DNA from 2 places in the Staphylococcus sp. mip270_02 genome. Region 1 is predicted to be linked to the other one. Evidence: riboswitches for the same ligand, from Rfam matches in the RefSeq annotation. Region 1 holds a riboswitch; the other holds the start of a gene.
The links. Region 1 has a riboswitch for S-adenosylmethionine ahead of metK (methionine adenosyltransferase). Riboswitches for the same ligand answer to the same signal wherever they lie in the genome.
Positions count from the first base shown of each region.

Region 2: another riboswitch for S-adenosylmethionine. It lies ahead of ACW5YJ_RS04760 (Na+/H+ antiporter NhaC family protein); the one in region 1 lies ahead of metK (methionine adenosyltransferase).

Region 1 is NZ_CM132934.1:1,493,868-1,498,910, forward strand. Features, by position in the region: gene pckA (phosphoenolpyruvate carboxykinase (ATP)) at 7-1,596, opposite strand; SAM riboswitch class I at 1,763-1,875, shown strand; gene metK (methionine adenosyltransferase) at 1,985-3,181, shown strand; gene ACW5YJ_RS07060 (nuclease-related domain-containing protein) at 3,275-4,183, shown strand; gene ACW5YJ_RS07065 (aldo/keto reductase) at 4,471-5,043, shown strand, end outside.
Region 2 is NZ_CM132934.1:1,077,446-1,082,488, forward strand. Features, by position in the region: gene ACW5YJ_RS04745 (amidohydrolase) at 1-958, shown strand, start outside; gene ACW5YJ_RS04750 (SDR family oxidoreductase) at 1,037-1,918, shown strand; gene ACW5YJ_RS04755 (flavin reductase family protein) at 2,051-2,662, shown strand; SAM riboswitch class I at 2,814-2,914, shown strand; gene ACW5YJ_RS04760 (Na+/H+ antiporter NhaC family protein) at 3,026-4,318, shown strand; gene ACW5YJ_RS04765 (SRPBCC family protein) at 4,746-5,043, shown strand, end outside.

The sequences.
Region 1 (5,043 bases):
CAAATATTATTTAAACCCACCATGTATTGCTAGATCATCAACTTCTATCCCGAATTTTTCGAAGTTGTGATTGAAACGGTTAATTAAATCTTGAGCTTGCTCTCTATAGGCTTCTGGCTTACTCCAAGCATTAATAGGATTCAATAGCGTTTGAGGCACATCCTCAACTTCAACTGGAATATCTAAACCAAACATATCATCTTTAATATATTCAGCATCTCTTAATTGCCCTGTGATTGCTTGATTTACCATTTGTCTTGTGTAACTTAGGCTTATACGACGTCCTACGCCATATTTACCACCAGTCCAACCAGTGTTTACAAGATAAACATCTACATCGTGTTGATCGATTAAGTTACCTAATAAATCAGCATAAACTTTAGCGTTTAGAGGTAAGAAAGGTGAACCGAAACATGTAGAGAATGAAGGTTCTGGCTCAGTTACGCCACGTTCTGTACCAGCTAATTTAGCAGTGAATCCACTCAAGAAATGATACATTGCTTGATCTTTGGATAGTTTTGAAATAGGTGGTAGAACACCAAAAGCATCTGCAGTTAAGAAAATAATTGTATTAGGATGAGCTGCTTTAGATGGCGTTACAATATTTTCAATGTGGTTGATTGGGTATGCTGCACGAGTATTTTCTGTGTATTGATTATCATCGAAGTCAACATCACCATCTTCGTCAACAACAACATTTTCTAAAATAGTACCATATTTAATAGCGTCATATATTTGAGGTTCTTTTTTATAAGAAAGGTTAATTGCTTTAGCGTAACAACCACCTTCAATGTTGAAAATACCATTTTCATTCCAACCATGTTCATCATCGCCAATAAGTTTACGTGTTGGGTCAGCTGATAGTGTCGTTTTACCAGTACCAGAAAGGCCGAAGAATAAAGCGACGTCACCTTTGTCTCCAACGTTAGCTGAACAATGCATGCTCATAATGTTATCTTTAGGTAGTAAATAGTTCATTACGGAGAAAATACCTTTTTTCATTTCACCAGCATACTCAGTCCCACCAATGAGGATAACTTTATGTTTGAATGATGTGATGATAAATGTTTCTGAGTTTGTGCCGTCAATTTCTGGATCGGCTTTAAAATGTGGTGCTGAAATAATTGTGAAGTTTGGTTTGATTTCTTGTGCTTCTTCTTTTGAATTAGGACGTATAAACATATTTTGAGCAAATAGATTATGCCACGCCAATTCATTTACAACAGTTAATTTCAATTGTGAGTCATGATCACTACCGGCATAACCATTGAATACATATAGTTCATCTTTTTTGTCTAAATAGTTTAGAACCTTATCATATAATTTTAAAAATGTTTCTTCCTCAATCGGTTGGTTAACATTACCCCAGTCAATATCATCTCTATAAGATGGCTCATTTACAATAAACTTATCTTTTGGTGAACGACCTGTATATTTACCTGTTCTAGCGTTAATTGCACCTAATTCGGTAAGTTCGCCTTCATTATTATCTAAAATCTTGTTATACAACTGTGTTGTAGATAATTGAAATAATGAAGATTGTTTGTCTAAAATACTTTCAATTTTGTTTGTATAAGTGTATGTATCTACAGCCATACTAATCCCTCCAACGCTATTTAGTTATTGTAAGCCTTTACAATTACAGAGTATAACACATATATATCAATAGTCCATACCAATCTAAAAGGAATTTTAAATAAATATTAATAAATGTAAAATTGACATTATATCGCTGATTCTGTACTATAGGACTTAACGGATTCTCTTATCCTGAGTGGCGGAGGGACATGGACCCAATGAAGCCCAGCAACCTCTTCTTAATACGAAGAAAGGTGCCAAACCGTTTGCAGACAAATATCGTCTGAACGATAAGAGCGAATGGACGTATAAGGGCCTTCTCTCTATTTATTGATAGTGTAGAAGGCTTTTTTAATGAGCTCAACAGAGAGAGAATTTTCGTAATTTAAAACTAAAGGAGCAAATTATGACTTACAATAGAAGATTATTCACTTCAGAATCGGTAACAGAAGGGCATCCAGATAAAATAGCGGATCAAGTATCTGATGCTATATTGGATGAAATATTGAAAGATGACCCAAACGCACGTGTTGCTTGTGAAACGACGGTGACTACTGGTATGGCGTTAATTTCAGGAGAAATATCAACAACAACATATGTTGATATTCCAAAAGTGGTTAGAGAAACAATTAAAGAGATAGGTTACACGCGTGCTAAATACGGTTATGATAGCCAGACAATGGCAGTATTAACGGCAATTGATGAACAGTCACCAGATATCGCTCAAGGTGTCGATACAGCTTTAGAGTATCGTGAAGACGTATCAGAAGAAGAAATCGAAGCTACAGGAGCGGGAGACCAAGGTTTGATGTTCGGTTATGCTACGAATGAAACGGATACATACATGCCTTTACCAATCTTCTTGTCACACCAACTTGCTAAACGCTTATCAGATGTACGTAAAGATGAAATATTAAATTACTTACGTCCTGATGGTAAAGTACAAGTAACTGTGGAATATGATGAGCAAGATCAACCACATCGAATTGATACGATTGTCGTGTCAACACAACATGCTGAAGATATCGAATTAGCACAAATTCAAGATGATATTAAACAACACGTCATTTATCCAACAGTGCCAGAAGCGCTTTTAGATGAGAACACTAAATTTTATATCAATCCTACTGGTCGTTTCGTTATAGGTGGACCACAAGGTGACGCAGGTCTTACTGGACGTAAAATAATTGTTGATACGTATGGTGGTTATGCACGTCATGGTGGGGGATGCTTTAGTGGTAAAGACCCAACTAAAGTTGATCGTTCTGCTGCTTATGCTGCCCGCTATGTAGCAAAAAATATCGTTGCTGCTGAATTAGCAGACAAATGTGAAGTGCAACTTGCATATGCTATTGGTGTAGCTGAGCCGGTTTCTATTTCTATAGATACATTTGGTACAGGAAAAGTTAAAGAAATTGAATTGGTTGAGGCAGTTAGACAACATTTTGATCTAAGACCAGCTGGAATTATTAAAATGTTAGACTTGAAACACCCTATTTATAAACAAACTGCTGCATATGGTCATTTTGGTCGTACAGACGTACTATTACCATGGGAAAAGTTAGATAAAATTAATTTATTAAAAGATACAGTTAAAGCTTAACTAGAACAAAAAATTTTTTAACTTTATTCTCGAATGCTATGCGTTTATCTATTATAATTAAGTTACTGAACACATAAAGGAGCGTTTTTTGTTATGAATTCATTTGGACCATTAGAGATTGGTTTAATTGTGGCAATTGTTGTAGCAGTAATTTGTTTCATTTTATTTATCATTGCTTTGAAAAGTAAGAAGAAAGCACAACAAAAGGTAGAAGAACAATACAAAACCAGAGAACAAAAACTAAGCGATGAGCATGAAGAAGAATTAGAAAAAGAAAGAATAGAAAATAAAAAAACAGTAACAAAGCAAAAAGAAGAATATAATGCTACAGTTAGTTCGAAAAATAGAGAAATTGATGCATTGAAATTATTCTCTAAAAATCAAAGTGAATATGTAACTGATATGAGACTTATTGGTATTCGAGAAAGATTAGTAAATGAGAAAAGAATTCGCCCAGAAGATATGCACATTATGGCCAATATATTTTTACCTAAGAATGAATTTAATGATGTACAGCGTATTAGTCATTTAGTACTTACGCGTACTGGTTTATATATAATTGACTCACAATTATTAAAAGGTCACGTATACAATGGTGTGAGTGCCGCACAATTTAAAGAACAACCAACAATGGAGCAAGTGTTTAACACGTTGGACCTTGATAGACAAGAACCACAAACTCTTGTATTAGATCAAAACGAAGATGAAAACTCATTATCTTTTGTTAATTATACGACTCATTTGAATGATATTGAGAAACTAGCTGGTGATATTCAAACAGAATTGAATTTAAAATTCACACCAACAACAATTTTATATTTCAATCCTAAAAATGAGGGCGATGTAACAATTTCAAACTATGCGCAAAGTTCAAATACCAAAGTGTTAGTTGGTCCAGAACAATTGGATGAATTCTTCAATAAATTCGTATTCCATGGTCGCATTCAATATAACGTTGAAGATTTGCAACGTGTTATGGATGAAATTGAATCATTTAATTAAAGACACAAATTTCAAATTTTGAGAATAAATAAGGCTATGTAGTATAAACTGTCAACAAAAGTATTTAGACTTTTGTTGACAGTTTTTTTGGATTGTAAAACTTTAAAAATATTATCTGATACAGCCTGCATGTTTAATTTAGCCATAAATTAAATATACGATTGATGACATACGCTTTAAAGAATTGCAAAAATAAAAATTAATTTTAAACAAATAGGCATTTTTATTTATATATTTGGGAATATTAATTAGTATAATAATTAACAAAATAAAAAGGGGATTTTAACTTGGAAAATATTACATTTTATAATGGGAATGAAATGCCAATTGTTGGATTGGGCACATTTCGTGTGGAGAATAATGATGAATGTGCAACGTCAGTAAAACATGCAATTGAAAATGGTTATACACATATCGACACAGCAATGATTTATGAAAATGAAGATAAAGTAGGTCAAGGTATTGCTGAAGGATTAGCTTCAACAGGATTAAAAAGAAGTGATTTATTCATTACTTCTAAATTATGGCTTGATGATTACGGTCGTCAAAATGTCGCTGATGCATATGAAACAAGTTTAAACAAATTAGGTTTAGACTATTTGGATTTATATCTAATGCACTGGCCTGGAACTGATGAAGCACTGATGATTGATACTTGGCAGGGTATGGAAGACCTTTATAAAAATGATAAAGTGAAAAATATTGGTGTAAGTAACTTTAATATTGAACATTTAGAAGCATTATTAGCACAAGTTTCAATTAAACCAGTAATAAATCAAGTAGAATTCCACCCATATTTATTACAATCATCTTTAAATAGATATCTGGAAGTTCAAAATATTCATATGGAGTCATGGTCA
Region 2 (5,043 bases), 420 kb from region 1:
TGAACATTTTGTAGCAGTTCGAACAGACATAGATGCTCTGCCTATTAAAGAGCAAGTTGTACATGAATTTACATCCACTAATGAAGGTATGATGCACGCTTGTGGACATGATATTCATATGGCAAGCATACTTGCAGTAGCGACAAAATTGAAAGAAATTGAATCGCAATTAACTGGGCGCGTACGCATTATATTCCAACCTGCTGAAGAACTAGGTTATGGAGCATATCATATTACTGATACAGGTGCGATAGAAGGTGCTAAAGCAGTATTAGGTTATCATAATTACCCTACATTAGACATTGGTGAATTTGCAGTAAAATCAGGAGTTATTACTTCTTCTGTAGATCGATTTGAATTTAAAATTAAAGGTGTAGGAGCACATGCTGCCAAACCTGAACAAGGTAATGATCCAGTTATTGTATTAGGACAATTAATTAATAGCGTGCAGTCTATTGTTAGTAGAAACTTATCAGCATTTGATAATGGAGTCGTTACTATTGGTGAAGTGTCTAGTGGTAATACATGGAATGTGATTGCCGATGAAGCCTATGTTCAAGGTACAGTGAGAAGTTTTGACGAAGAGAAACGTAATTATATCGAAGAACGCTTGCGTGCAATTGGAAGTGGCCTTTCAGAAGCATTTGGTGTTGAAATTGAAACGTTATATCATCGTTTACCAGGTGCGGTTGTTAATGATGAAAAATTAACAGAAGACGCAATAGAGATTGCTAAAGAGGTTGGTTATAATGTGAGTATTATGGATCAACCATTAACGATTGGAGAAGATTTTTCTGGTTTCTCAAATAAATATCCAAGTGTATTTGTGTTTATTGGTTCTAATAGTGAATATGATCTGCATCATCCTAAATATGATCCAGATGAGCGTATATTAGAACAAGTACCTGAGTATTTCTTAAGTTTTATACAAAAACTTTTAAACGAGCAATCTAAATAGAATCTTTGAATGATGTATTAAAACTTTAAAAATTAGGGTATGCATAAGCATATTCTTTAAAATAAGGAGTGTTTGCATATGCCAGGACAAGATCCTAGAACAAAATTCTCAAGTGAAGATTTCCCGAAACAAGAACAAGACGTTCCAGGTTTACAGGATAAATTAGACCCTAAGCCTGATTGTGGTGAAACAACTTATATCGGTTATGGGCGTTTAAAAGATTATAAAATTTTAGTTACTGGTGGGGATTCTGCTATCGGTAGAGCTGCTGCCATAGCGTATGCTAAAGAAGGAGCAGATGTGGCAATTAATTACTTACCTGCTGAGCAAGTGGACGCTGAAGAAGTACAACAAGTGATTGAAGCAGCAGGACGTAAAGCTGTATTAATCCCAGGCGATATACGCGATGAACAATTTAACTATGATTTAGTTGAAACAGCTTATAACAAACTTGGTGGATTAGATAATGTAACAATTGTAGCAGGACACCAACAATATAGAAACAACCTTAAAGGCTTTGATACTGAATCATTTACTGAGACATTCGAAACAAATGTTTATCCTATTTTTTGGTCAGTTCAAAAAGCAATTGATTATTTAGAACCTGGCGCAACGATTACACTGACTTCATCTGTACAAGGTTATAATCCGAGCCCTATCTTACATGATTATGCCGCTTCCAAAGCAGCTATCATTTCACTTACCAAGAGCTTATCTGAAGAATTAGGTAGCAAGGGAATCCGTGTAAATTGTGTAGCACCAGGTCCATTCTGGTCACCACTCCAAATTTCTGGTGGACAGCCCCAATCTAAAATTCCGACTTTTGGCCAAAAAGAAGTGCTAGGTAGAGCAGGGCAACCGGTTGAACTTTCGGGCGTGTATGTACATTTAGCAGCTGAGGAATCAAGTTATACTACAGGCCAAGTTTATGGCGTGACAGGTGGTACTCAATTAGATTAGAATTGATGAAGTAACGAGGCAGCAATTTAATTTAACTATTAGTGTTTCAATGTCTCGGTGATACAAAGCATAAGGAGGGAAGGATATATTGATATCCTTCCTCCTTATTTTTGAAAGGTAAGGTAATCATTTATGAAAAAATTTAAAGCAGATGCTTTAACCAAAAAACAAAATTATAAATTATTAAGTGGTAGTGTGGTACCTAGACCTATCGCATTTGTTACTTCTCAAGATAAAGATGGGCATTTAAATGCAGCGCCGTTTAGCTTTTTTAATGTTGTTAATAGTGCACCACCAATGATTATGATTTCTACAGGTCGTTCTGCAGGGAAGCGGAAAGACACTTCTTTAAATATTGAGGAAACGGAATCATTTGTAGTACATATTACAGATGAAGCTACAGTCGAACAAATCAACCATACAGCAGCCCCTTTGGCCCGTAACCAAAATGAATTAGAAAGAACAAGTCTTAATTGTGTTGACTCTGAATTAGTTGCAGTACCTGGTATCGAACAAGCTAAAATTCGAATGGAATGTAAGTTAGATAGAATTATTCCGTTAGGTGACTCTCAAGAAGGATCTGATTTAATTATAGGTGAAGTAGTTATGTTTCATATTGATGAATCAGTTTATTTTGAAGATAGTAAAATAGATGTTGACGCACTTAGTGCTGTAGCTCGTTTAGCTGGTAATGATTATGCTTCTTTAGGTAATAAATTTACTATCGAACGTCCTATGAAGTAAATATAAAGCGATTAAATAAATAACATAAGCTCTATTGAAATAATAGATGTTGAAGGGATTAGATAATGAAATCGTTTGTTAAATTGTTTTCTGTTCAATTCCATATTTGACGAATTACAATTAATACTGTACTGTAATAAAATAAAATAATAACTTATCAAGAGAAGTGTAGGGACTGGCCCGATGATACTTCGGCAACATGATGATGCGTGTGCCAAATCCAGTAGCATAATTCATGCTAGAAGATAAGAATGAATCAAGTTTACTCTTTCTTCTTAATTTAGAAAGAGTTTTTTTATTTTTAGGACTTACAAATAACAGAAGGTTGAGTTCTGTTTTAATATTTAGGAAAGTTGGTTATGTATGGAGGAGACAAAAAAAGGTAACGCATGGGCCTTGATACCTTTAATCGTATTTGTTGGTATGTTCTTAGGTGTGGGTATTAGTACAGGCGACTTTACTACGATGCCACTGAATGTAGCTATATTAGTAGCTTCTATTGTTGGATTAGCGTTAAATAGAAAAGGATCATTTCATAAAAAAGTTGAAGTTTTTACAAAAGGTGCAGGACATTCCAATATTATTTTAATGATGTTAATTTTCTTATTAGCAGGCGCCTTTTCTCAAACGACTGAAGATATGGGTGGCGTGCAGTCGACGGTTAACTTAGGGTTATCATTAATACCAGAAAATTTAATTATCGTCGGACTATTTATAATATGTATGTTTGTATCTTTATCAATGGGTACGTCTGTAGGGACGGTAGCTGCTATAGCACCAGTTGGTTTTGGTTTAAGTCAGGCTACAGATGTTTCGGCAGCTATCACAATGGCTACTGTTGTTGGTGGAGCTATGTTTGGTGATAACTTATCAATGATTTCTGATACTACGATAGCTGCAGTACGTACTCAGAAAACGAAAATGAGTGATAAATTTAAGGTGAACATAAAGATTGTTTTGCCTGGCGCGATATTTACTATTATTGTTCTTTGGTTTTTAACAAATGGTGCACATATAGATGCAAATAAAAGTTATGATTATGACCTTATTAAAGTAATTCCATACTTATTTGTGCTTATTTTAGCATTAATAGGTGTAAATGTAGTTATCGTATTAATCGGTGGCATTGTACTTTCTGCAATTATCGGATTAATCTACGGTTCATTTAGTTGGACAGGTTTATTAAGTTCTATATCTAAAGGTATTATCGGTATGGAAGATATAGCGATTATTGCATTGCTCATTGGTGGTTTAGTAGCTTTGATTCAACATAATGGTGGTATTACTTGGCTATTAAATTTTGTGCGCAGTAAAGTGAAATCTAAACGTGGTGCAGAATTAGGTATTGCTGGCTTAGTCAGTGTTGCAGATATATCAACAGCAAATAATACTATTTCTATATTAATGGCAGGACCATTAGCAAAAGATATTTCAGAGGAATATGATGTGGATCCGCGTAAATCAGCTAGTATTTTAGATATGTTTGCGAGTTGTTTCCAAGGAATGCTGCCATATAGTCCTCAATTGATTGCTGCTGCAGGTGTGGCGTCTATATCTCCATTTGAATTAGTGCCTTACTCAATTTATCCAATGATACTAGGCGTTTGTGGACTTGTAGCAATTTTCTTTAGGTTACCTAGATTAGATAAAAAGTAATTAAGATACATTGCAATATCAAGTTGGGCAATGATTTTTAAGTTCTAAATAGAGTAGTGGAGTTATATGTTAATAAACATGATTAGATAACAGTTGAAAATTGTTGATATTCATTGTGTTATTTAATAGCAATAGACTATAATCTAGATTAAATTTGAGTCCGGGATGTACGAATGTCCCGGGCTCATTCGCTATTTTAAATAAGCAGTATGTTAACAGAATATGCTAAGATAAATGTGAAGTTTATTTGGTATAATATTCAATGAAAATGAAAGTTTTGACGTTTCCTGACTAATAGCGATAAAATGAGGTTGTTAAAGCTTTATAAATATTAAAGAACATCACTATATTTACTTGATAATTGTTTAGAAGTATAGTGTAATGCGTTAGAATAGTAATAAGAGTGAAAGTAGGTGAACAATCGATCGTGGGAAAATACAATGTAGAAAATGAGAATGTTGAAATTCGTCTTGAAAGGTTATTTAAAGTAGAACCTGAATTATTATACCAAGCTTGGACAGACCAACGTTTTCTTAAACAATGGTTTATGACAACTGAAAGAACAAATAAAACTATTGAAGTAGCTGCTGAACAAAATGGTAAATACAAAATTGTTGATGTTCGTAAAGGTAAGGAGAATATAGTACAAGGTAGATTTGCTTCATTAACTCCTTATGAATATCTCGTCATGACAATTGGTATGCCAGAATTAAGTGATTCAGAAG